2 regions of the Chromobacterium sp. ATCC 53434 genome follow, and region 1 is predicted to be linked to the other one. Evidence: predicted binding sites of a transcription regulator. Region 1 holds the regulator's gene; the other holds the start of a gene.
What was found. Region 1 encodes FNR, which switches genes on or off when oxygen is low (the NO sensors DNR and NnrR bind a similar motif). Its sites were predicted from a motif close to TTGATNNNNATCAA; they were not measured.
Positions count from the first base shown of each region.

Region 1 (15,959 bases):
CACCGACAGCGAGAAGCGGCACATCAGGCCCTGGATGACGGTTCGGCGCAGCACGTCGTCGTTGTCCAGCTCCAGTCCGCGCGCCACCGGCAGCCGGCCCTGGTCCAGCGCGGCGTAATAATCGTCCAGCGTCTTGTCGTTCTGGCTGTAACAGGAGCCGACCTTGCCGATGGCCGAGACGCCGAAGCCCAGCATGTCGCAGTCGGCGTGGGTCGAGTAGCCCTGGAAATTGCGTTGCAGCCGGCCCTGGCGCAGGGCGACCGCCAATTCGTCGTCCGGCTTGGCGAAATGGTCCATGCCGATGAAGACGTAGCCGGCGTCGGTCAGCGTCCGCACCGCGTCCTGCAGGATGTCCAGCTTGACCGCCGATGACGGCAGCTCGGCCTCGACGATGCGCCGCTGCGGCATGAAGACCGATGGCAGGTGGGCGTAGTTGTACAGCGCCAGCCGGTCGGGATCGAGCGCGATCGCGGCGTCCAGCGTCTGCCGCATCGAGTCGCGGCTCTGCAGCGGCAGGCCGTAGATCAGGTCCAGGCTGACCGATTTCATGCCGGCCTCGCGGCCGGCCTCGATCACCGCGCGGGTCTCGGCCTCGCTCTGGATGCGGTTGACCGCCCGCTGCACTTCGGGATTGAAGTCCTGCACGCCGACGCTGATCCGGTTGAAGCCATATTCTGCCAGCTTGAACATTGTTTCACGCTTAACCTTGCGCGGATCGATCTCGATGGAATATTCTCCGTCGCTCAGGAACGTGAAGTTGTCCTGCAGCATGCCCATCAGGCGCTCGAGCTGGACGTCGGACAGGAAAGTCGGCGTGCCGCCGCCGAAATGCAGCTGTATCACCTTTTCGCGGCAGCCCAGCGCCTCGGCCGTCAGGCGGATTTCCCGCTCCAGATAGTCGAGGTAGCGATCGGCTAGGCTCTTGTTTTTGGTGATGATCTTGTTGCAGCCACAGTAATAACAAATTGTGTTGCAAAACGGTATATGAGCGTACAATGATAAAGGTTTGCGATTGGCTCCGATCCGGCGCTGGCGCAGACTGTGCTGGTAATTGTCAGCGGAAAAGCCCGGCGTGAAGCGGTCCGCGGTCGGGTAGGACGTGTATCTTGGTCCCGATCCTTCGAGGCGTTCGATCAGTTCCCGATCGAACTCGAAATGGGCGGGAGAAAATGGACGGGTGGTTTTCATGTCGTATTCGGATGGTAAAACTTCTGGTGGACTGGTAAATTTGCGGAAAACCTGCGAATTCCGTATTGACAAGGGTCAAGCTTCGACGGCTTGCGGCAAACACAGCATGTCTGAACAAAATCAAACTTCCCTGCATTCACTGAAAATCTCCTGCTCCAGCTGCAGTCTGCGCGAGCTATGCCTGCCGGTCGGACTCAACCGCGAGGAAATGAGCCAGCTGGACACGGTGATCCGCCAGAGCCGCCGCCTGAAGCGCGGCGAGTACCTGTTCCGCAGCGGCGAGGGGTTCAAATCGCTGTACGCGGTGCGCACCGGCTTTTTCAAGACCTCGGTCGCCAGCCAGGACGGTCGCGAGCAGGTCACCGGCTTTTTGATGTCGGGCGAGCTGATGGGGCTGGACGGCATTTCCACCAGCAGCCACAGCTGCGACGCGATCGCGCTGGAGGACAGCGAGGTGTGCGAGCTGCCGTTCAGCCGGATGGAGATGCTGAGCCGCGACATTCCCAGCCTGCAGCACCATTTCTACCGGCTGATGAGCCGAGAGATCGTCCGCGACCAGAACGTGATGCTGTTGCTTGGCAATATGAAGGCGGAGGAGCGCATCGCCGCCTTCCTGCTGAATCTGTCGCAGCGGCTGTCCACCCGGGGCTTCGCCGCCAACGACTTCATCCTGCGGATGAGCCGCGAGGAAATCGGCAGCTTCCTTGGCCTGAAACTGGAAACGGTCAGCCGCACGCTGTCGAAATTCCAGCAGCAGGGCTGGATCACCGTCGACCACAAGCACATCCAGCTGGTGCGGGTGCAGGATCTGAAGGACCTGATTTCCGGTTGCCTGCACGCCAGCGGCCATTGAGCCCGGCGGGCGCCGCATCGAGCAAGGCAGGCCATGGGCCTGCCTTTTTTCATGTCTTCAACCGGCCTGGCCGGCGATCAGGGCGCGCAGTGCGGCCAGCCGCTGCGGATCGGGCCACCCGGGCGGCGTGACGAAGCCGCGGGCGGCCTCCCGCCAGCGGCCGTCGCCGTCCGGCTGCAACTCGGCCACCAATTGCGGCGACGGGCAGGCCAGCAGCCGCTCGCGCAGCGCCGCCTCGTCCAGCGTGTCGGCCCGCTCCAGCCACGCCGGGGCCAGCCAGGACAGCCGCGGCAGCCAGGCCCAGCGCGAGTCGTCGCGGCGCCGGGGCCATGTCTCGGCCAGCGGCGCGTGCCAGCCGCGCAAGGCGTCCGGCGCCAGCGGCGGCGGCAAGGCGTGATCCGCTGGAAAGAACAGCCAGCCGGTCAGCCGGGCGCCGGCATGGCAGTCGGCGAAACCGTCCGGCAGCCGCGCGGCGGCGTCCGGATGGCGGCTCAGACGCAATTGTGTGGCAAGTTTGGTCGCTTTCAACCGCCAGGCGTCGCGAAGGCCGGGACCGACCAGCGAGTCGGCTCCGTCGCCCAATTGCAGATAGAATTTGCTGGCGGTCTCCAGGTGCCACGGCTCGCCGTCCAGCCACAGCAGGAAGTCGAACTCGCCCACCGTGCGGCGCCCGCTGTCGATGACAATCAGGTTTTCCGCGGCGACGCGGATGTGCGGCGCGTGGCGGAACCAGAAATAGAAAAGTCGTTCAGCATATCGACCTATTAATCCGGCAGTCAAATACCGTACAGAAAGCTCATGCCGCGTAGCGGATTTTTTCATGCCGGAAGTACGACCGGATTCTGGCCGGCTGCTTCTGCAATGAGCGTAAATGGGACAGCACTTTCCCTTGAAGTTGACCGTCTGATCGAACCGGCTCACCTGCGCTCATTCTGGCCTTCAGGTCGCCGTTCAAGTATTCATCCGGGTTCAGTTCCGGTGAGTAGCTGGGCAGGAAGAACAACTCAATCGCCTTCTTGTTCTCTTCCTCCTCCAACCATGCTTGCACCAGCTTGCTGTGATGCACGCGCAAGTTGTCGAGGATCAAGAACACCTTCTTGCCGCCAGCATCACGGATCAGCCGCATCAGAAACTTGATCAGCACCCGGGCCGTCAAGGTCTCCCGGTACAGCATGAAGCGCATCTTGCCTTGGTTGGTAATGGCCGAAATCAAGTTGATGCGCGCTCTTTTCGATTGGGATAACACCAGAACTGGGGTTTGGCCTTTTGGGGCGTAGCCACGCGGAAAGTGCTCAACACTCGACACCGCCGATTCGTCGCCCCAGCTGATTTCAGCCATTTCCGCTTTGGCACGCGCGACGATAGCCGGGTATTCCTCCTTGAGCCATTTCTCGACTGCTGCCGGTCGCTGCTCATAAGCGCGTTTGAGCGGGCGCTGCGGCGTAAAGCCCCAGCGGGCCAAGTACAGACGGACAGTACGGATCGGCAGATCGATCAGAAACATCTGCTTGATTACAGCCTTGACCGCCTGAGCACTCCACAGGGCAAACCTCAGCTTCATCTGGTCTGGCGTGCGATCCACGATGTCCTGCTTGATCCGGGCTTCCTGCGCCTCGGTCAGCCGACGGCCGGTGCCTTCGGCGCGACCGCGCTTCTGTTCTTTGAATCCCTGCGCACCTAGTGCTGCCTCACGCACCACCCAGGCGGAAATGGTGGGGCGGCGCAGCCCGAGTTCTTCGGCAATACTGGCTTGAGACCGGCCTCGCTTGTACATCCGGATAGCGGTACGCCTCAGCTGCTCACGGGCGGCCAGTTCAAGCTTGCGCACATCGATTTTTTCCATGCCGGAAGTATACAATCTGTACGGATTATTACTGCCGGATTAATAGCCGCTTGCCGTCGCCGTCGGCGAGCCAGGCCAGCAGCGGGGCCGGGTCCCGCGCCAGCCGGCTTAAGCGCGCCGGGCCGTCCTCGCCCAGGAGCCGCCACGCCGGCAGCTCGTCGCCGCAATGCCAAGGGGAGGGGGAGGTCAGCAGAAAGGCGAGATCGCGCACCGCAGGGTGCGCGCAGGGCAGGTCGGGGACGGTTTCAGTCGCCATCCCGTTTCAGGCTGCCGTCGGCGGCGCGCTGAACCTGCTTGAAGAAGCCGCGCAAGATGTCGATCTCCTCGCGCAACAGTCCGGCGCGGTTGAACAAGGTGCGCATCCGCCGCATCAGCCGCTCGCCGTTGCGGCGCTGGAGGTAGCCGATGTCGTCCATCGCCTGTCCCAGGTGGCCGCACATGCCCTCGACCTCGCCCTGGGTGGCGGCCTCGCCGTCGGGGCGCAGGTATTCGACGTCGACGCCGGTATGGCTGAACAACTCGTAGGTCATCACCTGCACCGCCATCGCCAGGTTCAGCGAGAAGTAGTCCGGATTGCCGGGTATCGTCAGCAGCCGGTTGCACTGCTCCACTTCCTCTATCGACAGGCCGAAGGTCTCATTGCCGAACACCAGGGCCACCTGTTCGCCGTCGCGGGCGCGGGCGATCAGTTCCGGCGCGGTCTGGCGCGGCGTCGCCAGCGGCGTGGTCAGTTCGCGGCGGCGGCTGGTCAGCGCGCAGGCGACGGTGACGTCGGCCAGCGCTTCCGACAGCGTGCCGACCACGACGGCGCGTTCCAGCAGATCGGCTGCGCCGGAGGCCAGCGTGGTCGCTTCGTCGCTGGGAAACGCTTTCGGTTCAACCAGGTACAGCCGGCTCAATCCCATGGTTTTCATCGCGCGCGCGGCCGAGCCGATGTTGCCCGGATGGTTGGGGCGGGCCAGCACTACGCGGATGTTTTGCAGAAAATCAGGTACTTGGGGTTTATTCATTGGCGTTTTCACATTAAAATAGCGGGCATATATCAAAAGCCCGCGCCCAGGCGTCGGGTTTTTTTGTTCCTTAACCCAGATTGTTACTGGCGGGTGTCGCGTCATCGACGGACACCCGCCCATCGTTCAAGTGTAGAGGCCGTCAATGCATCCGATGCTCAATGTCGCGGTTAAAGCCGCTCGCCGCGCAGGCAGTGTTATCCAGCGCGCGTCGCTCAACCTCGACGCCATCCGCGTAGAGAAGAAAAAGCACAATGACTTTGTGACCGAGGTGGATCGCGCCGCCGAGGACGCGATCATCAACGTCATTCTCGAAGCCTATCCGAAGCACGCGATTCTAGCAGAAGAGTCCGGCGCCAAAGGCGTGGGTTCTTCCGAATACGAATGGATCATCGACCCGATCGACGGCACCACCAACTTCCTGCACGGCCACCCGCAATACGCGATCTCGATCGCGATGGCGCACAAGGGCCAGATCCAGCAGGCGGTGGTCTACGACCCGAACCGCAACGATCTGTTCACCGCCTCGCGCGGCGTCGGCTCCTTCCTCAACGACCGCCGCATCCGCGTCTCCAAGCGCTTCATGATGAACGAGTGCGTGATCGGCACCGGCTTCCCGGTTTCCGATCAGAGCTATATCGATCAGTACCTCGGCATGCTGAAGGACGTGATAGGCAAGACCGCCGGCGTGCGCCGCGAAGGCGCCGCGTCGCTGGATCTGTGCAATGTCGCCTGCGGCCGCACCGAAGGCTTCTTCGAGCTGAACCTGAAGCCGTGGGACATCGCAGCCGGCAGCCTGATCGTGCAGGAGGCGGGCGGCATCGTCACCGACCCGACCGGCGAGCAGGGCTGGTTCGAGTCCGGCGACATCGTCGCCGGCAGCCCGAAGGTGCTGGCCCAGCTGCTGCAACTGCTGGCGCCGCACGTCAACAAGTAAGCGGACAGCGTTCCGAAAAACGGCAGGCCCGATGGCCTGCCGTTTTTTTATGCCCGCGGGCATCGGACGCGGAACTGTTGCCACCGTCGCCACTCTAGGTTCAATATACCCGTGTGGGGTATCTTAACGGAGTGCGCGATGCAACGTCGTCAATTGATGCAATGGGGGGGCGCGCTGGCCCTGTCGCCGTGGTTCTTCAGGCCGGCATCGGCCGAGTCGGCCCATGCCGGCCATGGGGCGACGGGGGAGGCGGCGCCGATGCCGGACGCCGCCGCGCTGGGTTTGGCCAGCGGCTTGCCGCTGCCGGATCTGAAGCGCTTGCCGCTGGAGCGCAAGGACGGCGCGCTGCAAGGCTGCCTGACCGCGGCGTCGCTGAATCTGCCCTTGTTGCCCGGCAAGCCGGCGACGGAATTCTGGGCGTACAACGACAGCGTGCCCGGCCCGGCCATCGAGCTGATCGAGGGCGAAACGCTCAGCCTGCGCTTCGACAACCGCCTGCCGCAGCTGACCACCGTGCACTGGCACGGTCTGCCGATTCCGGCCGATCAGGACGGCAATCCGCACGATCCGGTCCTGTCCGGCCAGGGCCGCGACTACCGTTTCTCCCTGCCGCCCGGCAGCGCCGGCACCTATTGGTACCACCCGCATCCGCACGGCCATACCGCCGAGCAGGTGTACCGCGGACTCGCCGGCGTGTTCGTCGTCAGGAGCCGCAACGATCCGCTGGCCCATCTGCCGGAGCGCTGGCTGGTGCTGTCCGATCTGAAGCTGGACGACGGCGGCGCGATCGCCGCCAACAGCGAGGCCGACAAGATGGATGGCCGCGAGGGCCAGTTCGTGCTGGTCAACGGCGCGTGGCGGCCGAAGCTGGCGCTGGGGCGTGGCGAGCGCCAGCGCTGGAGGGTCTGGAACGCCACCAGCGCCCGGGTGCTGAAGCTGGCCTTGCCGGCGCATGAGGTCTGGCTGGTCGGCACCGACGGCGGCCTGATCGAAAAGCCGCGCCGCGTCGAATATCTGTTGTTGCCGCCGGGCGCGCGCGTCGAACTGGCCGTCACCGGCCGTTTCGACGCCGGCAAGCCGGCCGGCCTGATCGCGCTGCCGTACGCGCGCGGCAAGATGATGGGGCCGGAGCAGGGCAAGGCCTTGCCGCTGCTTGATGTCGAGGCCGGGCCGACGGAGACGACGGCGGCGCTGCCGTCCAGGCTGCGGACGATCGCGCCGTTGCCGAAGCCGACGGTCAGGCGCTTGGTGGCGTTCAGCGAGGACATGAGCAATCCGGCGGCGATGTTTCTGATCAACGGCAAGGCCTTCGACATGGACCGGATGGACTTCAGCGGCAAGGTCGGCGAGGTGGAGGAGTGGGAAATCGACAATCGGGCCGACATGGACCATCCCTTCCATTTGCACGGCACCCAGTTCCAGGTGACGGAGCGGCACGACGGCAAAGGCTGGCGGCGCGAGTCCTACCTGGCTTGGCGCGACGTGGTCAATGTGCCGCCGGGGCAGAAGGTCAGGCTGCGTTTCCGCCAGGATATGCCCGGTCCGCGGATGTTTCACTGCCATATCCTGGAGCACGAGGACGCCGGGATGATGGGCACGCTGGATGTTCGTGCCTAGTGATGGAGGATAAGCGATAATGCGACGATAGAATGTCCAGGACACGCCATGAACGATACCCGCCCCCCGCATGAGGAATGCTGTCACGAACCCCCGGCCGCCGAGCGCAGCGTGGTGCAGCCGGGCAAGGCGGCGCTGCTGAAGCGGCTGGCGCGGATAGAGGGGCAGGTGCGCGGCATCGGCGGCATGATAGAGTCCGACCGCTACTGCGTGGACGTGCTGACCCAGGTGGCGGCGGTGAAGTCGGCGCTGGACGCGGTGGCGCTGCAGTTGCTGGAAAACCACATGAAGGGCTGCGTCGCGCGCGCGCTGCAGCAGGGCGACGCCACCGGCATGGTGACCGAGCTGATCGATGTGGTGAAGAAAGTCCGCTGAGGCGGACTCTTTAATCCCAAGCCCGCGCCTGCGGGCTTTTTTCCAGGGAGCTCGAGATGAGGAAACTGGCATTCGTCGCGCTGTTGCTGGCCGGGGCCGCCCAGGCGGCGCCGATTCCGTTTGAAACCTATATCAAGCTGCACAACGGCATGCTGGAGGCCGAACTGGTGTCGGTGGCCGGCGCGCCGGACTACGGCAGCGACAGCAATCGGGGCGCCTTGGCCAGCGGCGTGACCACGGTGTCGACGACCCGCCAGCTGAGCTGGCTGGCCAACGAGCAGGTTCCGTACACCACCATCGTCACGCTGCGCGACGGCGTGGTGGTTGGCATCAAGCGCAACAAGAAGTTGTAAATCCGCCGCGCCGGCGACGTTCCGGCGGCGGAAAAGGCATGGAAAGTTGCCTGGCCGCGGCAAAGTGCGTAGAATACTGCGGTTTACTACCTTGCCTTTCGCAATCGCATGGCGGAAGGCTACGAATAGCCAAAAGGAGTTCACATGCGCCATTACGAAATCGTGTTCATCGTGCACCCGGACCAGTCCGAACAGGTCCCGGCCATGATCGAACGCTACAAGGGTATGGTTCTGGCCGCCGAAGGCAAGATCCATCGTCTGGAAGACTGGGGCCGCCGCCAACTGGCTTACCCGATCCAGAAGCTGCACAAAGCTCACTACGTTCTGATGAACGTTGAGTGCCAGTCGGAAACCCTGGCCGAGATCGAGCACGCCTTCAAGTTCAACGACGCCGTTCTGCGCCACCTGACCGTCAAGATGGACCGCGCTATCAGCGACGCGTCCCCGATGATGAAGGACGAAAAGGCGAAGAACCTGCTGGACGCCCAGCCGGCCGCCGAGGCTGAAGTTTCCGCCTAATTGGCGGAGCTTTCGGTCTTGCAGAACCGTCTGCTGCTGACCGTCACGGTCGAACGCGAGGATGCGCTGAGATACACGCCCGCCGGCTTGCCGGTAGTGGAGGTGTGGCTCAAGCACCAGTCCCGGCAAAGCGCCGGGGGCTTCGAACGCGATGTGGCCTGCGATATACAGGCCGTATGGGTAGGCGAGGAGGCCCGGAAACATTCCGGGAAGCTGGCGGGACAGGTGATGAACGTCACCGGTTTTCTCAGTCAGCGCAGCCTGCGCAACCCGCGGTTGGTGCTCAATATCGAATATGTTGAATTTGTAAAAGGTTAGTCAAAATGGCTCGTCAACTCTTCAAGCGCAAGAAGTTCTGCCGCTTCACGGCAGAAGGCATCAAGGAAATCGACTACAAATCCGTTGATCTCCTGAAAGATTTCATCGCCGAAAACGGCAAAATCATCCCGGCTCGCATCACCGGCACCAAGGCCCGCTACCAGCGTCAGCTGACCACTGCTATCAAGCGTGCTCGCTTCCTGGCCTTCCTGCCGTACACCGACCAGCACTAAACCGGGAAAGGAACAAGAAGATGCAAATCATCCTGCTCGAAAAAGTGGCCAATCTGGGTCAACTGGGCGACGTGGTCAACGTGAAGAACGGCTTCGCCCGTAACTTCCTGATCCCGCAAGGCAAAGCCAAGCGCGCTACCGACGCGAACCTGAAAGAGTTCGAAGTTCGTCGCGCCGAACTGGAAGCCAAGCAAGCCGAAATCCTGGCCGACGCCAAGGTTCGCGCCGAGAAGCTGAACGAAGCCGTGATCACCATCGCCCAGAAGGCTGGTGTGGACGGTCGTCTGTTCGGCTCCGTGACCAACGTCGACGTAGCCGCAGCCGTTACCGCTTTCGGCGTCGAAGTGAAGCGTCACGAAGTTCGCCTGCCGAACGGCCCGTTCAAGGCCATCGGCGAATACGACATCGAGATCGCCCTGCACCACGACGTGGTCACCCCGATCAAGATCGTTGTGGTCGGCGAAGCCTGATTCCCGTTTAGGGAGTCTGCGAGAAAAGCCCGCTTCGGCGGGCTTTTTTGCGTCCTGCGGCTATTTATAAAAACATAATGAATTGCTGATTATCGACAAGCCGCGGCCGGCTGGCGGCTGCGACAATACGGCGGTCAAAGCTAGCGAGTCGCGCGATGGTTTATCTGCAATTACTGGTGGTGCTCGGCGCCATCTTCATCGGTGTGCGCATGGGCGGCATCGGCCTCGGCGTCACCGGCGGCGCCGGCCTCTTGATCCTGGTCTTCGTCTTCGGCCTGAAGCCGGGCCATGCGCCGATAGACGTGGTCCTGATCATTATTTCCGTCATCACCGCGTCGGCCGCGCTGCAGTCGGCGCGCGGGCTGGATTATATGGTCGGCGTGGCCGCCAGGCTGCTGCGGCGCAAGCCGCGGCACATCGTGCTGCTGGCGCCGCTGGTGGGCTGGTTGTCCACCTTCCTCGCCGGCACCGGCTTCATCGCGCTGGCGCTGATGCCCATCGTGGTGGAGGTGGCCGAGAAAACCGGCATCCGGCCGGAGCGGCCGTTGGCCGGCCTGACGGTGGCGTCGCAAAACGCCATCGTCGCCTGTCCGGTCTCGGCCGCCACGGTGGCGCTGGCCACCGTGCTGGCGCCTCATGGCGTCGCCTTGACCGACATCATCATGATCAGCATTCCGGCGACGCTGTTGGGCGCGCTGGCCGGCGGCGCGGCGATGCTGCGCTACGGCCGCGAATTGGCCGACGATCCCGCCTACCGCCGCAAGCTGGCCGACGGCGGCGTCAGCCGGCCGCAAAGCGGGACCGACGAGATCTTGCCGCGCACCGCCGCCTGGTCGGTTTACGGCTTTCTGTCGACGGTGGCGGCCATCGTGCTGCTGGCGGCGATGCCGCGGCTGCGGCCGGCCTGGCCCGGCGCGGGCGGCATGGAGCCGGTTTCGATGGTGGACGTGATCCAGATGTGCATGCTGGGGTATGCGGCGTTGGCGGCGCTGGTTTGCAAGGCGGACCTGCGGGGCATGGTGTCCGGCGGCATGTTCCGTTCCGGCGCGGTGGCGGCGGTGACCATCCTCGGCGCGGCCTGGATGAGCGACACCTTCATCCAGGCCAATCTGCCGCTGTTCAAGCACAATATCGTCGGCATCGTCGAATCGGCGCCGTGGCTGTTCGCCTTCGCGGTGTTCGCGATGGCGGTGATCCTGTTCAGCCAGGGGGCGACCACCAAGGTGATGATGCCGCTGGGCGTGTCGCTGGGGATCGCGGCGCCGGTGTTGATCGCCATCTTCCCGGCGGTGGTGGGCGTCTATGTGCTGCCCAGCTATCCCAGTCTGATCGCGGCGGTGGAGATGGATTACACCGGCACCACCGGCATCGGCCGCTGGGTGTTCAACCACAGCTTCATCGTGCCGGGGCTGGTGAGCACCGCCGTGTCGGTCGCGACCGGTTTCGCGCTGCTGGCCTTGAGGTGATTCAGCCTTCGGCTTCCAGCACCACGCGGGCGCGCAGGCCCGGGGCGTCGTGCTCGGCGATGGCCAGCAGGCGGTCGATATTGGGGTGGCTGCCAGGCTGGGCGCGGGCGGCGGCGGTATGCTCGGCGAACAGCTCCAGGCCCTCGCGCGCGGCCTTGCGGTCGATATGGCCGTGGCGCTTGACCAGCGCGTGGTAGACGCGCAGCGATCCGGCGCTGCCGGGGCGGTTTTCCAGCCGGTGTATCGCCTCGCCTTCGGCGCTGAGCAGCACGATGGCGGCGATGCCGTCGATGGCGGGCAGGGCGGCCAGCTGTTCCTGGAACGGGGTCATGGTCATTCTCCTTGTTATATTGGCGAAGAGGCTTGAGAGCCTGCTCACGATCTTGTTGCGGCAGCGGCCATGTTAAGCAAGACCTTGAACAGACTCTGAATAGGATAAGGGCTAAAGATGACAGTTCCAGTGCCCATCTGTCAGTACTGTGACGCCAAGTGTTAAATTTTGTTTCATTTTGGTGCCTTGTCATAATTATTGCACCATTTTGGTGCGTTTAATGGCGAGGCATGCGTTGAAATGATTGTTTGAAACGGCGTTACAGGCGTTTTCGGCGCTGGCACGCCGTTTGCTTTATCCGGATCCAGCTAGTGAGCAGGGCCGCAAGGTCCGCTGCGCCGGTCTGCAAAGGGGAGGATGAGAGCGGCAAAGCCGCCGTTGAACGGGGTTGTCGAAGAGCTAAGCTTCGGCAGCCCCGATTCATTTTCGGCCGAGCTCAGGGCTGCTCGCCGATCAGATAGCGCTGGCTCATCAATTTGAAGTGATCGCCGCCCGATTTCTCCAGCAGCTCGAACAGCACCATCTCGCGGCTGACGATGACGGCGCCGGCGGCGCGCATCCGCGCCACCGCCAGTTCGATGTCGGCGGGTTTGCGGCTGGAAATCGCGTCGGCGACGACGAAGACCTGCTTGCCGGCCGAAAGCAGCTCGATCACGGTCTGCATGACGCAAACGTGCGCCTCCATGCCGCAGACGATGATCTGCCGCTTCTGCAGCAGCGCCGGCGGCAGGCAGCCGGCGGCGACGCAGGAGAAGTGCAGCTTGTCCACCACATCGGCCTCGGGCGCCGCCTCGCGCAGCGCGGCCAGCGTGCCGCCGAGTCCGCGCGGGTATTGCTCGGAAAACGCGATCGGCAGCCCGTGGTCGCGGGCCACTCCCACCAGCCAGCGGCTGCGTGCCAGCAGCCCGTCGGCGTCGTGCACCGCCGGCAGCAGCTTGTCCTGGATATCCACCACCAATAGGCCGGCTTCCGGTCTTTGCATCAGCATGATCCGCTCCTGTCGATTCCAGAGCATAGCTTAACCGTAAAGCCGGCTTTCGGCAGCGGCTAATTATGCCCTTGTCTTTTCCTCTTGCCGAGCCAGCCAGCGCTCGGCCATCTCGCCGACCAGTCGGCGGCCGGGGTTGTCGCCGCCGGTCCATTCCTCGGGCCGGAACAGCTCGAACAGGCCGACCTTGAACAGCGTCGGCACCGCCAGTTCCAGCTGCTGTTCGATTTCGCCGCGCTCGCCGCGGTTGTAGGCGGCGATATTGACCAGCATCGTCGCGACGGTGCCGGTCTGCACCATGCTGCCGTCGCGCAGCCGCACCGCCGGCAGCGTCTCGCCGTCGGCGATGACCTTGCGGTTGATTTCGGACAGGTCCCGGGTGTGTTCGACTGGCTTCATGGCGATCTCCTTGCGTTGAGTGAGCGCCCAGTATCACGCTGGCATTGCCGGCCCGCTTTCCATATAGTGCCAATAGATATTGATAAAGGGCCAATATGGAACGGGTGATCATCGCGGGGCTGTCGGTGGCGGCGCTCCGGCGCGGCGTCGGCGACTATACCGCCCGCCATGTGCATTCGGTCGGGCAGCTGGCCTGGGCGAGCGAGGGCGCGCTGGAGTTGGAGGCCGACGACAGGCGCGTGCTGCTGCCGGCCGGCTGCGTCGGCTGGATTCCGCCGGGCATGCCGCATGGCGCGCGTTACCACGGCGAGTTGCGGGGCTGGAGCCTGCAGCTCGGGCTGGACGGCATGGCTGCGCTGCCGCCGGAATTGGGGGTGTGGCGGGCCTCGCCGCTGCTGCAGGGCGTGTTTCTGCGGCTGGGCGCCTGGCCGACGTCGGCCGACGACGAGGCGGCCAGGCGTCTCGTCGCGGTGCTGGCCGACGAGCTGACCTGGGCCGAGCCGTATCCGGCCAGCCTGGCCTGGCCCGCTCATCCGGCGCTGCGCAAGCTGGCCGAGGCCTTGCTTGGCGATCCGTCGAGGGATTGGGACTTGCAGCGCTGGGCCGACCATATCGGCATGTCGCGGCGCAGCCTGATCCGCCATTTTCGCGCCGAGACCGGCATGGGCGTGGCCGAGTGGCGGGAGCGGCTGAGAATGTTGCGGGCCAGGGCCTTGTTGGCCGAGGGGCGGTCGGTCAGCTACTGCGCGGCGGAGTTGGCTTATGCGAGCAGCAGCGCCTTCATCGTCGCCTTCCGCCGCTGTTTCGGCGAGACGCCGGGACGCTACTTGTCTGCATAAAAATTATATTGCAATGCACAAAAGTTATTTGGCATGATGGTCTGCCGGGCCTGACGGCGATCCCGTCTGTGCCCATCAACTCAGGAGCCCATCATGTCCCAGCCTTATCTGATTCGTTCCGTCGAACCGTCCGACGCCGCCGCGATACATCGCATCAAGACGTCTCCCGGCGTTTATCCCGACACGCTGCAACTGCCGTACCAGCCGCTGTCGGCCACCGAGAAGCAGCTGGCCAGCCGTCCGGCCAACATCCACCAGCTGGTGGCCTGCGCCGCCGACGGCGAAGTGGTCGGCTCGGTCGGCCTGATCGTCAACGAGGGCATGCGGGTGCGCCACAGCGCCGACCTGTTCCTGGTGGTGCGGGACGATTGGCAGGGCAAGGGCGTCGGCGGCGCCTTGATGCGCGCCATCGTGGACCTGGCCGACAACTGGCTGGGGCTGATACGCATCGAGCTGAAGGTGGTGCACGACAACGCGCGCGCGATCGCCTTGTACGAGAAGTTCGGCTTCGAGTACGAGGGCAGGCTGCGCCGCGAGCAACTGCGCGCCGGCAAGCTGGAGGATGTGCTGGTGATGGGCAGGCTGAACTGGCCGACGAGGGAGGGGACATGAGCGAATTCCGCATCCGCCATCTGGAGCCGGACGACGCGGCCGATCTGTCGGAGTTGGCCGCCGACGCCTCGGTATACGGCAACACGCTGCAACTGCCTTATCCGTCGGCCGGGGCGATGGCGGCCAGAGTCGCCAGGCAGCTGGGGGCCGGGCGCTATCAGCTGGTCTGCGAGGCGGCGGACGGCAGGGTGGTCGCCAGCGCCGGCCTGTGGCGTTTCGAAGAGGCGAGGCTGGGGCATATCGGCGGCCTCGGCATCAATGTCCACCGGGACTGGCAGGGCCGCGGCGCCGGCAAGCTGCTGATGGCGGCGTTGCTGGATCTGGCCGACAACTGGATAGGCCTGGAGCGGCTGGAGCTGACGGTCTACCCCGACAACGCGGCGGCGCTGGCCTTGTACCGGCGCTTCGGTTTCGTCGAGGAGGCGAGGCTGCGCGCGCATTCCTTGCGCGGCGGCGTCTACCGCGACGTCTTGCTGCTGGGGCGTTTGCGCGGCGGCTGACGGGTTTGCGCGGCGCATCGCCGCAGGCCAGGATGAAAAACAACGCCGCCAACCGTATGGTTGGCGGCGTTGCCGTTTCGCCGGTGGGAGAGGGCGATTATTTCTGGGCCGGAGCCTGTTGCTGAACCTGTTGGGTCTGGCCTTGCAGCTGGGCGTCCATGCGTTCGCGCATCGCCTTCATATTGTTGTAGCCGTCGCTGCCCGCCATGGCGGCGCCGGACAACAGGATCAGGGACAGGGCGGCGAGGGTGGTTTGCTTCAGCATGATGGTTTCCTTTTGCGGTGTGTTGTGCCAGCAAAGGGTTATGCATCAAAATTACTGATGCGATACCGATGTCTAGGCTGGCTTCTTGTGACGTGATTCATTATATTTCGAAGGATTCAGCGATAAAATTGGAAAGAACAGAATGAAGTGTTCAAATAAATTGAATTTGGCGGTCGGATGAAGCTGACGCTGGAGGCCTTGCAGGTATTGGACGCGATCGAGCAGTACGGCAGCTTCGCCGCGGCGGCCGACGCGCTGTTCAAGGTGCCGTCGGCGCTGACCTACACCGTGCAGAAGCTGGAGCAGGGGCTGGGCGTGGCCATCTACGACCGCAGCGGCCACCGCGCCCGGCTGACGCCGGCCGGCGAGAGGCTGCTGCGCGACGGCCGCCAGCTGCTGGACGCGGCGCGTCAGCTGGAATTGCGCGTCAGCAAGCAGGCCCAGGGCTGGGAAGACAAGCTGCGCATCGTGGTCGGCGATCTGGTCGGTTTCGAGCAACTGCTGCCGTCGATAGCGGACTTCGACCTGCTGCAGGTGGACACCCGGCTGCATTTCATACGCGAGAGCTTCGGCGGCATCTGGGATGCGTTGTACGACGACCGCGCCGACCTGGTGATAGGCGCGCCGAACCAGCCGCCGCCGGGCGATTATTTCACCCGCAATATCGGCGATTACGATTTCGTGCTGGTGGCGGCGGCCGCCCACCCGTTGGCGACGGAGGCGGAGCCGGTGCCGCCGCATGTGCTGCGCCGCCATCGCGCGGTGGCGGTCGGCGACACCTCGCGCCGCCTGCCGGCGCGCACCGGCGGCTTGCTGGAAGGCCAGCAGGTGCTGACGGTGCAC
Region 1 is NZ_CP025429.1:698,017-713,975, forward strand. Features, by position in the region: gene hemN (oxygen-independent coproporphyrinogen III oxidase) at 1-1,188, opposite strand, end outside; gene fnr (fumarate/nitrate reduction transcriptional regulator Fnr) at 1,295-2,041, shown strand; gene CXB49_RS03165 (DUF1853 family protein) at 2,099-2,863, opposite strand; gene CXB49_RS03170 (IS630 family transposase) at 2,838-3,884, opposite strand; gene CXB49_RS03175 (hypothetical protein) at 3,913-4,140, opposite strand; gene CXB49_RS03180 (RNA methyltransferase) at 4,130-4,894, opposite strand; gene CXB49_RS03185 (inositol monophosphatase family protein) at 5,040-5,831, shown strand; gene CXB49_RS03190 (multicopper oxidase family protein) at 5,970-7,448, shown strand; gene CXB49_RS03195 (metal-sensitive transcriptional regulator) at 7,497-7,823, shown strand; gene CXB49_RS03200 (hypothetical protein) at 7,880-8,176, shown strand; gene rpsF (30S ribosomal protein S6) at 8,321-8,695, shown strand; gene priB (primosomal replication protein N) at 8,714-9,013, shown strand; gene rpsR (30S ribosomal protein S18) at 9,019-9,246, shown strand; gene rplI (50S ribosomal protein L9) at 9,267-9,716, shown strand; gene CXB49_RS03225 (anaerobic C4-dicarboxylate transporter family protein) at 9,872-11,182, shown strand; gene CXB49_RS03230 (DUF2322 family protein) at 11,184-11,513, opposite strand; gene CXB49_RS03235 (hydrolase) at 11,950-12,501, opposite strand; gene CXB49_RS03240 (hypothetical protein) at 12,565-12,900, opposite strand; gene CXB49_RS03245 (AraC family transcriptional regulator) at 12,996-13,739, shown strand; gene CXB49_RS03250 (GNAT family N-acetyltransferase) at 13,833-14,351, shown strand; gene CXB49_RS03255 (GNAT family N-acetyltransferase) at 14,348-14,851, shown strand; gene CXB49_RS23865 (hypothetical protein) at 14,949-15,116, opposite strand; gene CXB49_RS03260 (LysR family transcriptional regulator) at 15,294-15,959, shown strand, end outside.

Region 2 (15,959 bases), 2.1 Mb from region 1:
TGCTTTCGACGATGGCCTTGATGTTTTTAAAACACTGCTCGGCCTGCTCCTTCGCGCCGCCGGCGACCAGCGTGCCAGTCATCGGATCCACCGGCAACTGGGCGGACAGATTATTGTAATGAGAGAAAGCGACGGTCTGGGAATATGGCCCGATTCCCTTGGGCGCGTTTTCCGTATTTCTTGCCAACACCGTATTGAAGCGACTCATGATGATCATTACCTGTTCAGTTTGAATTTAGCCCGCAGCATCGCCATATCTATATCGCCTCGCCAATCGACAGTGCCATGGCTCTATCAATTCGGCAGGTATCGCGTCCGAGCGGATGCAGAAAACTCGAGATCGACAACACAAGCCTCATCAGAGCTGGCTTAGCGAAGCGCCGGAAGCAACGCAATCACAATTTCGGATTTTATCGATTCCCTACCTGGGGCTGTCAATACAGTTTCCAGGCAAAAGAAACGCCAGCCAAAAATTCAAACTGAGTAAAACAAGGCCATTATTGGCCGTACTTATTCATCATGTCCCATATTTGAATAAAACAGCGCTTTAACTCCTGTCGCGTTTATCGGAAATTATCGTTTACCTTATCGGTTCGCGGTCGGAATACATTCAAAACCAAACATATTTAAAACAGACAAGACTTGATAATGATCAACATCAATCAAATACAGCAGGCGCCAATATTAATCCGCCAATTCGGCTAAAAAAGCAGAAAGCGTCAAAATCGCTTCCCGGCCATTTTCTCGCACGCTTCGCCAGCAGGCATTTCCACTATCGACACCGATTTTGATGAAGCATGCCGCGCGGGGATTTTCACCGAACGCCTGGCATCCGCAGCGACGGAGGGGGCCGCGGCCGGAGAAGACCGGGCCGATGGCCGGCCCGCCCCTGCCGGCCGAACAGGCTCAATAATTCTCCGCCACCTGGTCGTAGCGTCCGGCCAGCCAGTCCAGGGCCAGCGGGAAGTGGTCGCGCGGCGCGTCCGGATGGGTCAGCAGCGACACATGGTTGTAGTCGTGCAGATTGCCGGCGCGCTTCGCCAGCAGATGCAGCCGCGACACATGCGGACCGGACTCGTCGCGGAAACGGCGAACGTCGTCCGGATGGCCGCGGCAGGGGTCGGCGGCGGCGGCGAAATACAGTATCGGCGGCAGATGGCCGCCCCGCGCGGCGGCGGCGTAATCGAAACCGTCGTCGCTGTCCACCCAGGGCCTAGGCTGCGCCCACAATTTGCTCTGCAGATGGCTCTTGTCGCTCTCGTCGTCGGCGCCCAGGCCGATGCGCCGCGCCGGCAGATAACCGCAGGCCTTGATCAAGCAGCGCGCGGCGATGCTCCACAGGAAATCGACCTCGATCCACTTGTTCAGATTGCGCACCCGGACGCTGCGCTTGGAACCGAAATACACCGCGTTGGCCACCTGGGCGGCGATAGACGGAAAGCGCGCCAGACAGCTCGTCATGTGCACGCCGCCCCAGGAGTGCGCGATCCAGCGCACGCGCCTGCCGCCGCCGTGCTCGCGGACGAAGGCATGCAGCGCCGGCAGGTCCTCGCAGATGGTCTCGGTCTGGCCGTGACGCGAGCGCGGGCCGGTCTTCGGCGTGCTGCGGCCTCGGCCGCGCAGATCGGCGACGTAGACATCGTAGCCTGCGTCGGCCAGATAATGGGCCAGGCCCTTGCCCGACTCGGTATAGAAGGTACGGCCGTTGGCCATCACGCCGTGCACCATCAGCACCGGCTCGCCGCCGACTCGGCCGCAAATGCGTTTCAGGTACAGGCGCTCGCCGTCGCCGACCGGCACCCACAAATCCTGCTGCAGTTTCTCCATGGTCTCCTCGCTCGGTGATGCCCTCGCCGTCTGCGCGGCGATTCAAGCAAACGATTGATCATGACAAAGAACCCGGCAAAGGAAAAGCCGCCCGTGCGTCGCCCCGCCGCAAGCGCTCGCCGAACAGCGCCAGCCCCGCGCCGGCCACGCACAGCAAGGCCAGCATCGCGAACACCACCCAGGACGGTCCATGCGACAACAGCGCGCCGACCATCGCCGGCCCCAGCGCGCCGCCGAGCGAGGCCAGGTTCTGCGCGCCGTAATAACTGCCTTTCAGCGCGTCCGGCGCGATCGCGTCGATATACAGATACTCGGCCGGCACCAGCACGATCTCTCCCAGCGTGAACAAGACGATCGCCGCGCACATCCACGGCAGACTGTCCACGCTGCCCAGCCACAGCATGCCGGCGCCGATCAGCAGGAAGCCGCCGACGATGGCCCGCATCAGCCGGTTCGGCTTCAGCAGCCGGCCCAGCGGGTATTGCAGCAGCACCACGACGACGGCGTTGCAGCTGATCAGCGCCGACATCCATCGCATCGCCTCGGCCTCGTCCATCCGCGTCAGCAGGTACAGCGGCAGGTAGCCGGAAAAACGGCCATAGACCACGTAGGCCAGCAGACTGCTGACGGTGAACCATACCAGCACCCGGTCGCCGGCCAGCGTGCGCAGCGTCGCGGCGAAACCGTCGGGCAGTTCGGCCGGATCGTGCCGCCGCTCCGGCAGCCTGGGCTGGGCCGCGAGGCCGGCCAGCGCCAGCAGGCCGCCCAGCCAGTACGGCGCCGTCTCGTGCCAGAACAACATGCCGGCGCACAACATCGGTCCCAGTGCCCAGCCGACATTGGCCAGCGTGTAGCGCATCGAAAACGCCTTGCTGCGCCATTGCTCGGCCACCACGTCGCTGAGTATCGCCTTCACCGCGATGCCGTACACCACCATCGCCAGCTCGCCCGCCGCCAGCGCCGTCACCACCGTCGCGTAACTGTGGCCGTAAGGCAGCAAGACGCTGCCGGCGCCCATCGCCACCGCCGCGCCGCGCAAGGCCGGGCCGCGCGGCAGCCGGTCCAGCCAGTAGCCGCCATACAGGCCGAGCAGGGCCGAGGCGAACAGCACCGCGGCCAGCAAGGCGCCGGTGGCCTGCACCGACAACTGCAATTGCTTGCCCAGCGCCAGGACCAGCAGCGGAGAAATCACCGCCCGCGACAGGGACAGCAAAAAGGAAGACAGCAGCACGCGCCGCACCACGGAAGAACGCAGATCCACGACAACACCTTGTAAAGCAAAGGGAACCGCTGCAGTATTGCCGATAAAGCGGAATGTAAAAATGGATGCACCCATGAATAAATACTTCCGCTTTTATCCTACCCACCCACCAGGAACGGCTATGCGGCTGCAGCAGCAATATCAGCAACTCTATGCGGCCTATGGCGATGCCCCGGCCCAGCCCGGCCTGCCGCAGCTGGCCGAACTGTGGCGCTGCGGCGAGCGCAACGCCCGGCTGCAACTGGCCAGGATGCGCGAACGGGGCTGGCTGGAGTGGCGGGCCGGCCGCGGACGCGGCCACCGCTCCACGCTCAGGCTGCTGCAGCGGCCGGACGAACTGGAATGGCAGCAGTTGCAAGGCATGCTGGCGCGCGGCCAGCTGGAACAGGCTTTTTCCCGGCTGGAACCGGCCCGGCAACAGCGCTTGCTGGCCGCCCTGCCGCAGCACCTTGGCGCCGGCGACAGCGGGCGCAGCCTGCGCATCCCGATACCGCACGCGCCGTTGACGCTGGATCCCCAGCACGTCGACTCCCGGCTGGAATCGCATCTGGTGCGGCAGATATTCGACCGCTTGTGCCGCCACGACCGCCTGGGCCAGGAACTGCGGCCGGCGCTGGCCCATCACTGGGAAGCCGACGCGGCAGGCCGGAACTGGCGCTTCTGGCTGCGTCCCGGCCTGCGTTTCCACGACGGCGGGCCGCTGGACGCCGAAACCGCCGCCGCCAGCCTGCTCAGACTGAAGCGGCCGGACAATCCCTACCACTCGCTGTACGCCCACTTGCAACGGGTGGACGTGCACGACGCGCTGTCGTTCAGCTGCCGGCTGTCCGAAGCCGACCGGCTGTGGCCGCAGCGGCTGGCCACCGCCAATTCGTCCATCGTGCCGATGCGGCGCGGCGCCGATTTCGAGCGCATGCCGGTGGGCAGCGGGCCGTTCCGCGTCGAGCTGCTCAGCCCGCAACGGCTGAAACTGGCCGCCTTCGACCAGCACTACCGCGAGCGCGCGCTGCTGGACGCGATCGAGTTGTGGATCATCCCGTCCCCGGCCGAACAGGATTTCCACCTGCGGCTGGAATACGGCAATCTGCGCGGCGCCACCATGCTGCAATCGGCCTGCACCTATCTGCTGCTGTCGCCGCGCAGCATCCGCGTGGCGGCCGAGCAGCGCTTGCCGCTGATGCGCTTCCTGGCCGAGCCGCATCCGGTGGCCGATTGCGACGAGCGCGCGCCGGCCTTGGGGCTGCAACCCGGTTGGCGTCATCCGCGCCCGGCGCCGGCTCCGCCGCCGCGGCTGGACGGCGCGCGGCTGACGCTGTTCCATTACGATCTGCCCTGCTTCCCGCCGCTGGCCGACGCGCTGGCGAAACGGCTTGCGCAGTCGGGCATCGCGCTGGAGATCCATGGTCTGTCGCGGCGCGAATTCTTCGGCAGCGCCGGCTGGCGCGACCGCGCCGACCTGATCCTGTGCAGCGAGCTGCTGCACGACGACCGCGACTACGGCATGTTCGAATGGCTAAGCGGCTGCAGCACGCTGCAGCTGGGCTTGTCGCCCGACGCCTCCGCCCGCCTGGCCCGGGACATGCGCCGCCTGCAGGCCGAGCCGGAATTCGCCGCGCGCGAGGACGGCTACCGCCGCGCCGGCGACTGGCTGGTGGCCGAAGGCTGGATGCTGCCGCTGTCGCACGAGACGCTGGGCCACGACGCCAGCCCTCAGTTGGCCGGCCTGCAGCTGGGCGGCAACGGTTGGACCGACTTCGCCGGCTTGTGGCTGCGCGGCTGAATTGACGCGCGTCAAATCCGGACGCGCACCGCCTCTTGAAAGCGCGGACATGCGCCTCATCTTTGGCTACAGGACGGCGAATCCGTCGTAAGCCCATGAACTGAAAGGAGAAGCAAATGAGCATGCTGCCCGCCCGCCATAGCCTGTTTGACGAGTTTTTCCGCGACTTCACGCCGGGTTTCCTGGTCAAGCCCTTGCACGGCGACGCGCTGCCGGCGCAGATCAAGATGGACGTCAAGGAAACCGGCGAGGCTTACCAGGTCGAGGCCGAGTTGCCCGGCGTCGGCAAGGAGGACATCCATGTGGAGATCGACGGCGCGCTGGTGACGATCAAGGCCGAAGTCCGGCAGTACGACCAGCAGGGCAAGGACGAGCGCCCGCTGCGCAACGAGCGCTACTACGGCCTGGTGTCGCGCAGTTTCCAGCTGCCGCAGGACATAGACCGCGAAACCGCCAGCGCCCGCTACGAGAACGGCGTGCTGAACCTGACGCTGCCGAAACGGCGCAACGGCGGCGCCGGCCAACGGCTGCGGATCGAATAAGCAGGCTGCGGCAATAAAAAACGCGCCGGTTTCCCGGCGCGTTTTTTGACGACATCAAAGCGGGATCAGGCCAGGATCTTGGACACGATCTCGTAGACGTCCTTCGACAACTCGGCCTTGGCCAGCCGCTCCAGCTCGGCGCGCATCTTCGCCTGCCGGCCCGGCTCCAGCTTCAGCAGCCGGCGGAAGGCGCGGCTCAGACCGCTGGCGACCTGCGGATTGATCGCGTCCAGTTCCAGGATGCGGTCGGCCAGGAAGCGGTAGCCGCTGCCGTCCTCGGCGTGGAAGTGGAACAGATTGCCGCCGAAGGCGCCCAGCAGCGCGCGCACCTTGTTCGGGTTGCGGATGCTGAACGCCGGGTGATGCAGTGCTGCCTGCACATGCTGCAACGTGCCTTCCAGCTGGCTGCTGCCGATCAGCGTGAAGAACTTGTCCATCACCAGCGCCTCTTGCTGCCAACGCGAACCGAAGGCGGTGAAGCAGGCGTCGCGCTCCTGGCCGTCGCGGTCGCGCAGCGCCAGCAGCGCGCCCATCTGGTCGGTCATATTGTCCGCGTCCAGGCACTGCTTGCCGGCGACCTCGGCCGGCCAGGCGTCGTCCAGCCGGTTCAGCATCCACAGCGCGCGGTTCTTCAGACTGCGCTTGCCGGAGTCCTGCGGCTTGTAGTCGCGGGTCAGGTTCAGCTCGTAAGCTTCGCGCCATTCGCCGCGCAGCGCCTGCGCCAGCTGGTCCAGCACGAATTCGCGCACTTGATGGATCACCGCCGGATCGGCGTTGTCCACCATCTCCAGAATCTCGCTCTCGGCCGGCAGGCTCAGCATCAGCGCCTTGAACGCCGGGTCCAGGCTCAGGTCCTTCAGCACCGAGCGGAAGGCGCCGACGAAGGTGGCCGACAGTTGCAGTTCGCGGCCGGCGGCGGCGTCGACGATCAGCTGCTTGAACAGGCGCTCGGCGAAAATCTGCCCGGCTTCCCAGCGGCAGAAGCTGTCGCTGTCGTTGGCCATCAGGAACACCAGCTGCTCGTCGCGCCAGTCGTACTCCAGCTTCACCGGCGCGGAGAAGCCGCGCAGCAGCGACGGCACCGGCTCGGCCGGGACGTCGACGAAGGTGAAGCTCTGCTCGGCGGCCTTGACGTCCAGCACGCGCGAGACGCCGACGGCCTCGGCCTCGCCGGCCAGGCGCAGCGGCAGATCGCGACCGTCGGCGCCGACCAGGCCCAGCGCCAGCGGAATATGGAAGGGCAACTTGTTCTGCTGTCCCGGCGTGGCCGGGCAGCTCTGCTTGACGGTCAGCGTATAGCTTTGCCCGGCCGGGTCGTAGCGGGACGACACGGCGAGGCGCGGCGTGCCGGCCTGGCTGTACCACAGCGCGAACTGCGACAGGTCGGCGTCGTTGGCGTCGGCCATCGCGGCGCGGAAGTCGTCGCAGGTGACGGCCTGGCCGTCGTGGCGCTTGAAGTACAAGTCCATGCCCTTGCGGAAGCCGTCGCGGCCCAGCAGCGTCTCGTACATCCGCACCACTTCAGAACCCTTTTCGTACACGGTCATCGTGTAGAAGTTGTTCATCTCGATATAGCTGTCCGGGCGGATCGGGTGCGCGGTCGGGCCGGCGTCCTCGGGGAACTGCGCCATCCGCAGGCCCTTGACGTCCTCGATGCGCTTGACCGCGCGGCTGTAGATGTCGGCGCTGAATTCCTGATCGCGGTAGACGGTCAAGCCTTCCTTCAGCGACAGCTGGAACCAGTCGCGGCAGGTGACGCGGTTGCCGGTCCAGTTGTGGAAGTATTCGTGGCCGATCACCGCCTCGATATCCTCGAAGTCCGCGTCGGTCGCGGTATCCTGGCGCGCCAGCACATACTTGGTGTTGAAGATGTTGAGGCCCTTGTTCTCCATCGCGCCCATATTGAAGTCGCCGACGGCGACGATCATATAGATGTCGAGGTCGTACTCCAGGCCGAAGCGCTCCTCGTCCCACTTCATCGAGTGCTTGACCGACTCCATCGCGTGGGCGGTCTTGTCCTGGTCGGCCGGCTCGGTCCAGATCTCCAGCGCCACCTCGCGGCCCCGCATGGTGACGAACTTGTCCTTCAGCGCCACGAGCTTGCCGGCCACCAGCGCGAACAGATAGGACGGCTTGCGGTAGGGATCGACCCATTTGACCCAGTGGCGCTTCTTGTCGACCATGCCCTCGCCGACCTTGTTGCCGTTGGACAGCAGCACTGGGTACTTCTGCTTGTCGGCCTTGATCGTCGTGGTGAACTTGGCCATCACGTCCGGACGGTCCAGATAATAGGTGATCTTGCGGAAGCCTTCCGGTTCGCACTGGCTGAACAGATTGCCGCCGGACGCGTACAGGCCCATCAGGCTGGTGTTGGCGGCCGGGTCTAGCTCGGTCTCCACTTCCAGAATGAAGCTGTCCGGCACCTGACTCACCGTCAGCACGTCGTCTGCGAGACGGTAGCGGCCCTCGTCCAGCCTCTCGCCGTCCAGCAGCACCGACACCAGCTTGGCGCTGCCGTCCAGCTTCAGGTCGGCATCGACGCTGCCGTCGTTGCGAGTCACCACCAGCCGCGACTGCACGCGGGTGAACGCGTCTTCGATGTCGAACACCAGATCGACGCGGTCGATCAGGAAGGCCGGAGCCCGGTAATCGTTGCGATATTTCACTTCTGGCTGCTGCGCCATGTATCCTCCTTGGGCCGGCGTCCCCGCCGGTCTCATTCATAGACAGCGCGGCGCCTGATCGACGCCGCTTATTGTCGACATGCCGGCCGCTTGGTCAGCGGCCCGCAATCCATTTGCCGCCGCCTGCCGCCAGTTTCAGGCGGCAGGTATCGTCGGACGCCGCTTGCGCAACGAGCTCGAAAGTCATCAACTCGTCGCGGCGGAAGGCATGCAGCTTGATCGTGTCGCCGGCCTGAAGCCGGGCAAGCTGCTTGTCCAAATCGTAGGCGCGCAGCTTGTCCACCGCCACCACCACGTCGCCGCCGGACAGGCCGGCCTGCTGGGCGGCGCCGCCGTCCAGCACCTGGACCAGCCGGACGCCGGCGGCATCGGCCGCGGTCCTGGCGCCCAGCGTCAGCGGCGCCGGCTTGCCGGCGAAGGCGTCGACGACGCCGCCGCGGTCGGACGCGCCCTGCGCCGCCTCGAATTTCAGCTCCACGCCCTGGCTCGCCAACAGCTCGGCCAACGGCAAATCCTCGGTGCTGCGCAAGGCCAGATCGAAGAACGGTTTCAGTTTCAGGCCGGTGGTCTCGATCGCGATCTTCTCCCACTCGTCCTCTTCCAGGCCCTTGCCGTCGGCCAGCCACTTGCTCCACAGCGCGCGCATCACATCGTCCAGCGATTGCTTGCCCTTGCTGTCGCGACGAATGACGAGATCCAGCGCCAGCGCCGCCAGCGAACCCTTGGTGTAATAGCTGACGATGCTGTTCGGGCTGTTCTCGTCCTGGCGGTAGTATTTGGTCCAGGCCTCGAAGCTCGATTGCTCCAGCGTCTGCTTCAGTCTGCCGGCGCCGCGTTGCACGCCGGTGATGGTCTCGGCCAACAGACCCAGATAGCGCTTCTCGTCTATCAGGCCGCAGCGGACCAGGGTCAGGTCGTCGTAGTAGGAGGTGATGCCCTCGAAGGCCCACAGCAGACGGGTCATGCCCTCGCGGTTCAGGTCGTACGGCGCGAACGCCGCCGGCTTCATCCGTTTGACGTTCCAGCTGTGGAAGTATTCGTGGCTGATCAGGCCCAACAGTTTCAGGTAGCCGTCGCCGATCTCGGCCGCGCCCGGCGCCGGCAGATCGTCGCGGTTGGCCACCAGCGCCGTCGACGCCCGATGTTCCAGACCGCCGTAGACATCCTTGCCGACGAAGAGCATGAACACATAGCGATCGAACGGCGCCGGCTCGCCGAACAGCCTGATCTGGTATTCGCAGATCTTCTTGCAGTCGTCGGCCAGCCGCTTCAGATCGGCCTGGAATCGGCCGGAGACGACAAACTCGTGCGGCACGCCGCAGGCCTTGAAGCTGACCTTGTGAAAATCGCCCAGTTCCACCGGATGGTCGATCAATTCGTCGTAGTCAGCCGCCCGGTAAAGACCGAAGCCGCTCTTCTTCTTGACGTCGACCGCCGGCAGGCTGGTCGCCACTTTCCAATTGGCATGAAATTTTCCGTCCGGCGCCTGGATGTCCACGGTGCAGGACTCGTTCTCGTAGCCCTCGGCCGCCAGAAACACGCTGGTGCCGTTGAAGAAGCCGCGCTCGCCGTCCAAATAGGCGCCACGCACCGACAGGTCGAAGGCGTAGACCTGATAGCGCAGCGTCAGCTCGCCCTTGGCCGGCGCCGCCTGCCAGCGGTTCTTCGCCAGCTGCCGCAGCGGCACCGCCTTGCCGCCAGCCTCCGCGGCCAGGCTGACGATGTGTTTGGAAAATTCACGGATCATATAACTGCCGGGAATCCACGTCGGCAAAAAAAACACCTGGCCATTCTTGGCCGGGTGCGTGACTGTGACGGTGACATCGAACAGATGCGCCTGCGGCGAGGCCGGACGCAGCGTGTAGTGTACGGGAGCGGAGAGGGTCATGAGCAGCCTGCAAGCGTTGCAAAACCTGATGATTCTAGCATCGGCGCGTATTTAGCGCCGTCATTTATGCCGTATTGATCCATATCAATGAGTGGCGCCGACAGACCAATACAATTGCATGAGTGGCAATATGAACTGTTCACATCGCTACTCTTGAAACGACGCAGGAAAAGACATACCGGGACCGATCATGCTGATTATGCTTCTGGCTCGCACATTGCAATTGTTTTAGAATAACGGCATTGGTCAAGTGGAAATTTGGTGCTGTCGAAACGGCCTGCGAACTGCTAATACAGACATCAAAGCCTATCGATACAGGTCAAGCACCTGGTTCAACTTTGCAGATTCGGTTCCCCGCGGCTTGCCTCTAGCCTTCCCCTCCAGATTGGGTTGCAGGCGCGAAGTTCAAGCCGCCATGGTTTGTCGTGTTCTGAAGTTAGCAACCTTGGAGATAACCTTAAATGGAAACGCAACCCACTTATAACTATAAGGTGGTGCGCCAGTTTGCCATCATGACCGTAGTTTGGGGCATAGTCGGCATGCTGGTGGGCGTCATCATCGCGGCCCAGCTGGTCTGGCCCGAACTCAACTTCGGCCCGTGGTTCCACTTTGGCCGGCTGCGCCCGCTGCACACCAACGCCGTCATCTTCGCCTTCGGGGGCTGCGGCCTGTTCGCCACATCCTATTATGTGGTGCAGCGCACCTGTAACGTCCGCCTGATTTCCGACAAGCTGGCAGCCTTCACCTTCTGGGGCTGGCAGCTGGTCATCGTGCTGGCCGTGATCACCCTTCCGCTCGGCTACACCTTCGCCAAGGAATACGCCGAGCTCGAGTGGCCGATCAAGCTGTTGATCGCCGTGGTCTGGATCGTGTACGCCATCGTGTTCTTCGGCACCATCGCCATCCGCAAGGTCCAGCACATCTACGTGGCCAACTGGTTCTACGGCGCCTTCATCCTGGCGGTGGCGCTGCTGCACATCGTCAACTCCGCCTTCGTGCCGGTGACGCTGTGGAAGTCCTACTCGGTCTATGCCGGCGCCGTCGACGCGATGGTGCAATGGTGGTACGGCCACAATGCGGTGGGCTTCTTCCTGACCGCCGCCTTCCTCGGCATGATGTACTACTTCGTGCCCAAACAGGCCGGCCGCCCGGTGTATTCCTACCGGCTGTCGGTGGTGCACTTCTGGGCGCTGATCTTCACTTATATGTGGGCCGGTCCCCACCACCTTCACTACACCGCGCTGCCGGACTGGACCCAGTCGGTCGGCATGGTGTTTTCGCTGGTGCTGCTGGCGCCGTCCTGGGGCGGCATGATCAACGGCATCATGACCTTGTCCGGCGCCTGGCACAAACTGCGCACCGACCCGGTGCTGAAGTTCCTGGTGGTATCGCTATCCTTCTATGGCATGTCGACGTTTGAAGGTCCGATGATGTCGATCAAGACCGTCAACGCGCTGTCGCACTACACCGACTGGACCATCGGCCACGTTCACTCCGGCGCGCTGGGCTGGGTGGGCTTCATCACCATCGGCTCGATGTACTACCTGATTCCGCGCCTGTTCGGCCGCGACACCATGTACAGCGTCAAGCTGATCGAGGCCCACTTCTGGCTCGCCACCGTCGGCGTGGTGCTCTACATCGCCGCGCTGTGGATTTCCGGCGTCACCCAGGGCCTGATGTGGCGCGCGCTCAATGCGGACGGCACGCTGACCTACGCCTTCGTCGAGGCGGTCAAAGCCACCTATCCGTACCACTTCGTGCGCTTCCTCGGCGGCGCCCTGTATTTGTCCGGCATGCTGCTGATGGCCTACAACACCTTCCGCACGGTATCGGCCGGCCGCGCCGTCGATGCCAAGATTCCGGCCATCACCGCGCAAGCACACTAATCGGACAAGAACAATCATGGACAAAATCCAGAAACTGATAGAAGAACATGTCGGCTGGCTGATCGTACTGACCCTGCTGGTGGTCAGCGTCGCCGGCCTGGTCGAAATCCTGCCGCTGGCCTTCCAGAAGTCGGTCACCGAGCCAGTAGCCGGCGTCAAGCCGTACACCTCGCTGCAGCTGGCCGGCCGCGACATCTATATCCGCGAAGGCTGCTACAACTGCCACTCGCAGATGATCCGCCCGTTCCGCGCCGAAACCGAGCGCTACGGCCATTATTCGGTGGCCGGCGAGTCGGTGTACGACCACCCGTTCCAGTGGGGCTCCAAGCGCACCGGTCCGGACCTGGCCCGCGTCGGCGGCCGCTACTCCGACGAATGGCACCGCGTGCACCTGACCAATCCGCGCGACGTGGTGCCGGAATCGAACATGCCCGCCTTCCCGTGGCTGGCCAAGAACCTGGTGGACGCCGACGTGATGCCGCTGAAGATGGAGGCGCTGCGCAAGGTCGGCGTGCCTTACACCGACAAGGACATCGCGGAAGCCAAGGCCCAGGTCGAAGGCAAATCCGAGATGGACGCGCTGGTCGCCTACCTGCAGGGCCTCGGCCTTGCGCTGAAGAATGTGCGCTGAGCCATGGACTGGGTTACGTTCGGACGTTCGCTGTTCACCGTGGTCTGCTTCGCGTTCTTCATCGTGGTGCTGATCATCGCCTATAGCAAACGCTCCAGGAGCCGGTACGAGGAGGCAGCCAACCTGCCCTTCCTCGATGACGACAAGGTAGAGGAGGCCGGACGCGAGCAGGCCTCCAGCGGAGCAAGAAAATGAGTCAATTCACAAGCGATTTCTGGAATATCTGGATTATCGTGATCGTGTTGGGCGGCCTGATCTGGCTGACCCTGCTGGTATTCACCCAGTCCAAGACCACGGTCAACAAGGGGGAGGAAGTCCAGATCACCGGCCATGTCTGGGACGGAGACCTGGCCGAGTACAACAATCCGCTGCCGCGCTGGTGGATGTTGATGTTCTACCTGACGCTGCTGTTCGCCGTCGTCTACCTGGTGCTGTATCCGGGCCTGGGCGACTTCAAGGGCTACTTCAAGTGGACCTCGCTCGGCCAGTACAAGGAAGAACGCGCCAAGGCCGAGGCCAAGTACCAGCCGCTGTACGACAAATTCCTGAAACAGGACCTGAAGGCGGTGGCGGGCGACCCGCAGGCGCAGGAAATGGGCAAGCGCCTGTTCCAGACCTACTGCGTGCAATGCCACGGCGCCGACGCGCGCGGCGCCAAGGGCTTCCCCAATCTGGTGAATCATGACTGGCTGTACGGCGGCTCGCCCGACACCATCAAGACCACCATCCTGCACGGCCGCCACGGTCAGATGCCGGCCTGGGGCGCGGTGCTCGGCGAGGAGAAGGTCAAGGACGTGGCCAACTACGTGCTGTCGCTGTCGGTCACCAAGAAGAAGTTCGACGCCGAGCGCGCCACGCGCGGCAAGGAGACCTTCGCCACGCTGTGCTCGGCCTGCCACGGCCCCGACGGCAAGGGCAATCAGCAACTGGGCGCGCCCAACCTGACCCACCCGTCCGGCAACTGGCTGTACGGCGGCACCGAAAAGACCATCATCGAGACCGTCACCAACGGCCGCAACAACCAGATGCCGGCCTGGAAGGACTTCCTCGGCGAAGGCAAGGTGCATCTGCTGGCCGCCTATGTCTGGAGCCTGTCCAACAACCCCAAAGCCCCGCAGTAAACCCGGCCCGCCGCCCGCCCGGCGGGCGGCGCCCCTCTCCTGCTCCACCACGGGCCCCGGCCGGCGGCATCGTTTGACGCCGCGCCGGGTCCCGTTCAGGAAAACGCAATGTCCGACTCGTTGAATAAGATCCCCGTCAAGGTCGAGACCGCCGGCAGCGACGGCGCCACCGTCTCGCTGTACGAAGCCCAGAAGAAAATCTACCCGCGCGCGGTCAGGGGCATGTTCAACAATTTCCGCGTCCTGTTCGTGCTCGGCACCCAGCTGGCCTATCTCGGCCTGCCCTGGCTGCAATGGAACGGTCGCCAGGCGGTGTTCTTCGACATGGTGGGCCGCAAGTTCTACCTGTTCGGCCTGACCATCTGGCCGCAGGACTTCGTCTATCTGGCGGCGCTGTTGATGTGCTGCGCCTTCGGCCTGTTCACCTGGACCACCATCGCCGGCCGGCTGTGGTGCGGCTATTCCTGTCCGCAGACGGTCTACACCGAGATCATGCTGTGGATAGAACAGTGGGTCGAAGGCGACCGCGGCAAGCGGATGAAGCTGGACGCCGCGCCGATGAGCATGAGGAAGCTGAGGCTGAAAACGATCAAGCACGCGATCATGATCGCGTTCTCGCTGTGGACCGGCTTCACGCTGGTCGGCTACTTCACGCCGATACGCAGCCTGACCGCGGCGCTGCCGACCTTCGGCTACGGTCCGTGGGAAATGTTCTGGATGTTCTTCTACGCCGGCTTCACCTATCTGTTCGCCGGCTTCATGCGCGAGCAGGTGTGCAAGTATATGTGCCCCTACGCCCGCTTCCAGGGGGTGATGTTCGACGCCGACACGCTGATCATCTCCTACGACGAGGCCCGCGGCGAACCGCGCGGCTCGCGCAAGAAGGGTTCGGACCCGCAGGCGCAGGGACTCGGCTCCTGCATCAATTGCAGCATCTGCGTCCAGGTGTGCCCGGTCGGCATCGACATCCGCAATGGCCTGCAGTACGAGTGCATAGGCTGCGCCGCCTGCATCGACGCCTGCGACGAGGTGATGGACAAGATGAGCTACCCGCGCGGCCTGATCCGCTACACCACCGAAAACGCGCTGGAGGGCAAGTATCCGGAAAAAGCCATCGCCTCGCGGCTGAAACGGCCGCGGGTGGTGATGTACGTGCTGGTGCTGGCCATCGTGTTCGGCGCCGCCATCACCTCTCTGGCGCTGAGGAAGCCGTTCAAGGTGGACATCATCCGCGACCGCGCCTCGCTGGTGCGCGAAACCGAGGAGGGCTGGCTGGAGAACACCTATACCGTCAAGATCATCAACACCACCGACAGCGAGCAGCGCTTCCGCATCTCGGCCACCGGCTTGCCGGCGCTGAAGGCCAAGGCGGAAACGCCCGAGATCCGTGTCGGCGCCGCCGACGCCGCCTCGGTCACCGTGCATGTCGAGGCCGACCCGCAGTACGCCACCAAGGGCAGCCACGAGATCCACTTCGTCATAGAATCCGTCAACCACCCGCCGTTGCGCGTGGAAGAAAAATCCAGCTTCATCGGAGAGTAATGCATGCAGCACACCGCCCACCACCCGCCCCGCCCCTGGTACAAGGAACCCTGGCCGTGGATATTGTTCGGCATCCCGCTGGTGTCCATCATCGTCGGCATCTTCTTCCTGGCGGCCGCGATCAAGTCGGATGACGGCCTGGTCACCGACGACTATTACAAGAAGGGCAAGGCCATCAATATGGAGCTGCGCCGCGACAAGGCCGCGGCGCAGATGGGCCTGAGCGCCCAGCTGATGTTCGGCAACGACGGCCGCAGCCTGCGCCTGATCACCAGCAGCAAGGTCAAGCTGCCGGACACGCTGGCGCTGCGCATGGTGCACCCGGCCCAGGACGACTTCGACGAGAACGCCGAGATGACGATGGCCGGCCCCAATCTGTACCAGGGCATCCTGGCCAAGCCGCTGGTCAACGCCAACCACTGGTATGTGTTGGTCGAGGACCACGGCAAGACATGGCGCATCACCGGCGAATGGAAGACGACGCAAGGACCGGTGATGCAGCTGGGCCAGCCCAAGCTGGAGCCGGCTGCGAACTGAAGCGGGACGAGACGGCCCGCAGGCGGGCCGCCGTCAGATGGTCGCGTCCGAGTGGTAACGCAGCCAGAAGGCCTCGCGGCAGCCGCTGTCGAAGCTCTTGCGCGGCGGGGCGATGCCCGGCGAGGCCCCCAGCGCCAGCACCTCGTAGCTGATCCAGCATTCGGAGCAGGCCAGCTCGCTCGGGTAGTCGTCGACCTCGATGCTGCGGCGTATCGCCACGCCGTTGTCGAAACGGTAGACGCACTCCCTCAGCGTCACCT
Region 2 is NZ_CP025429.1:3,700,281-3,716,239, forward strand. Features, by position in the region: gene CXB49_RS16275 (RidA family protein) at 1-208, opposite strand, end outside; gene CXB49_RS16280 (alpha/beta hydrolase) at 907-1,827, opposite strand; gene CXB49_RS16285 (MFS transporter) at 1,886-3,088, opposite strand; gene CXB49_RS16290 (ABC transporter substrate-binding protein) at 3,162-4,868, shown strand; gene CXB49_RS16295 (Hsp20/alpha crystallin family protein) at 4,985-5,410, shown strand; gene pepN (aminopeptidase N) at 5,476-8,094, opposite strand; gene CXB49_RS16305 (M61 family metallopeptidase) at 8,189-9,982, opposite strand; gene ccoN (cytochrome-c oxidase, cbb3-type subunit I) at 10,444-11,868, shown strand; gene ccoO (cytochrome-c oxidase, cbb3-type subunit II) at 11,885-12,499, shown strand; gene CXB49_RS16320 (cbb3-type cytochrome c oxidase subunit 3) at 12,503-12,694, shown strand; gene ccoP (cytochrome-c oxidase, cbb3-type subunit III) at 12,691-13,620, shown strand; gene ccoG (cytochrome c oxidase accessory protein CcoG) at 13,729-15,162, shown strand; gene CXB49_RS16335 (FixH family protein) at 15,166-15,699, shown strand; gene CXB49_RS16340 (hypothetical protein) at 15,733-15,959, opposite strand, start outside.
Region 2: a site for FNR is predicted at 10,292-10,305, ahead of ccoN (cytochrome-c oxidase, cbb3-type subunit I). Genes of this name have one in related genera too.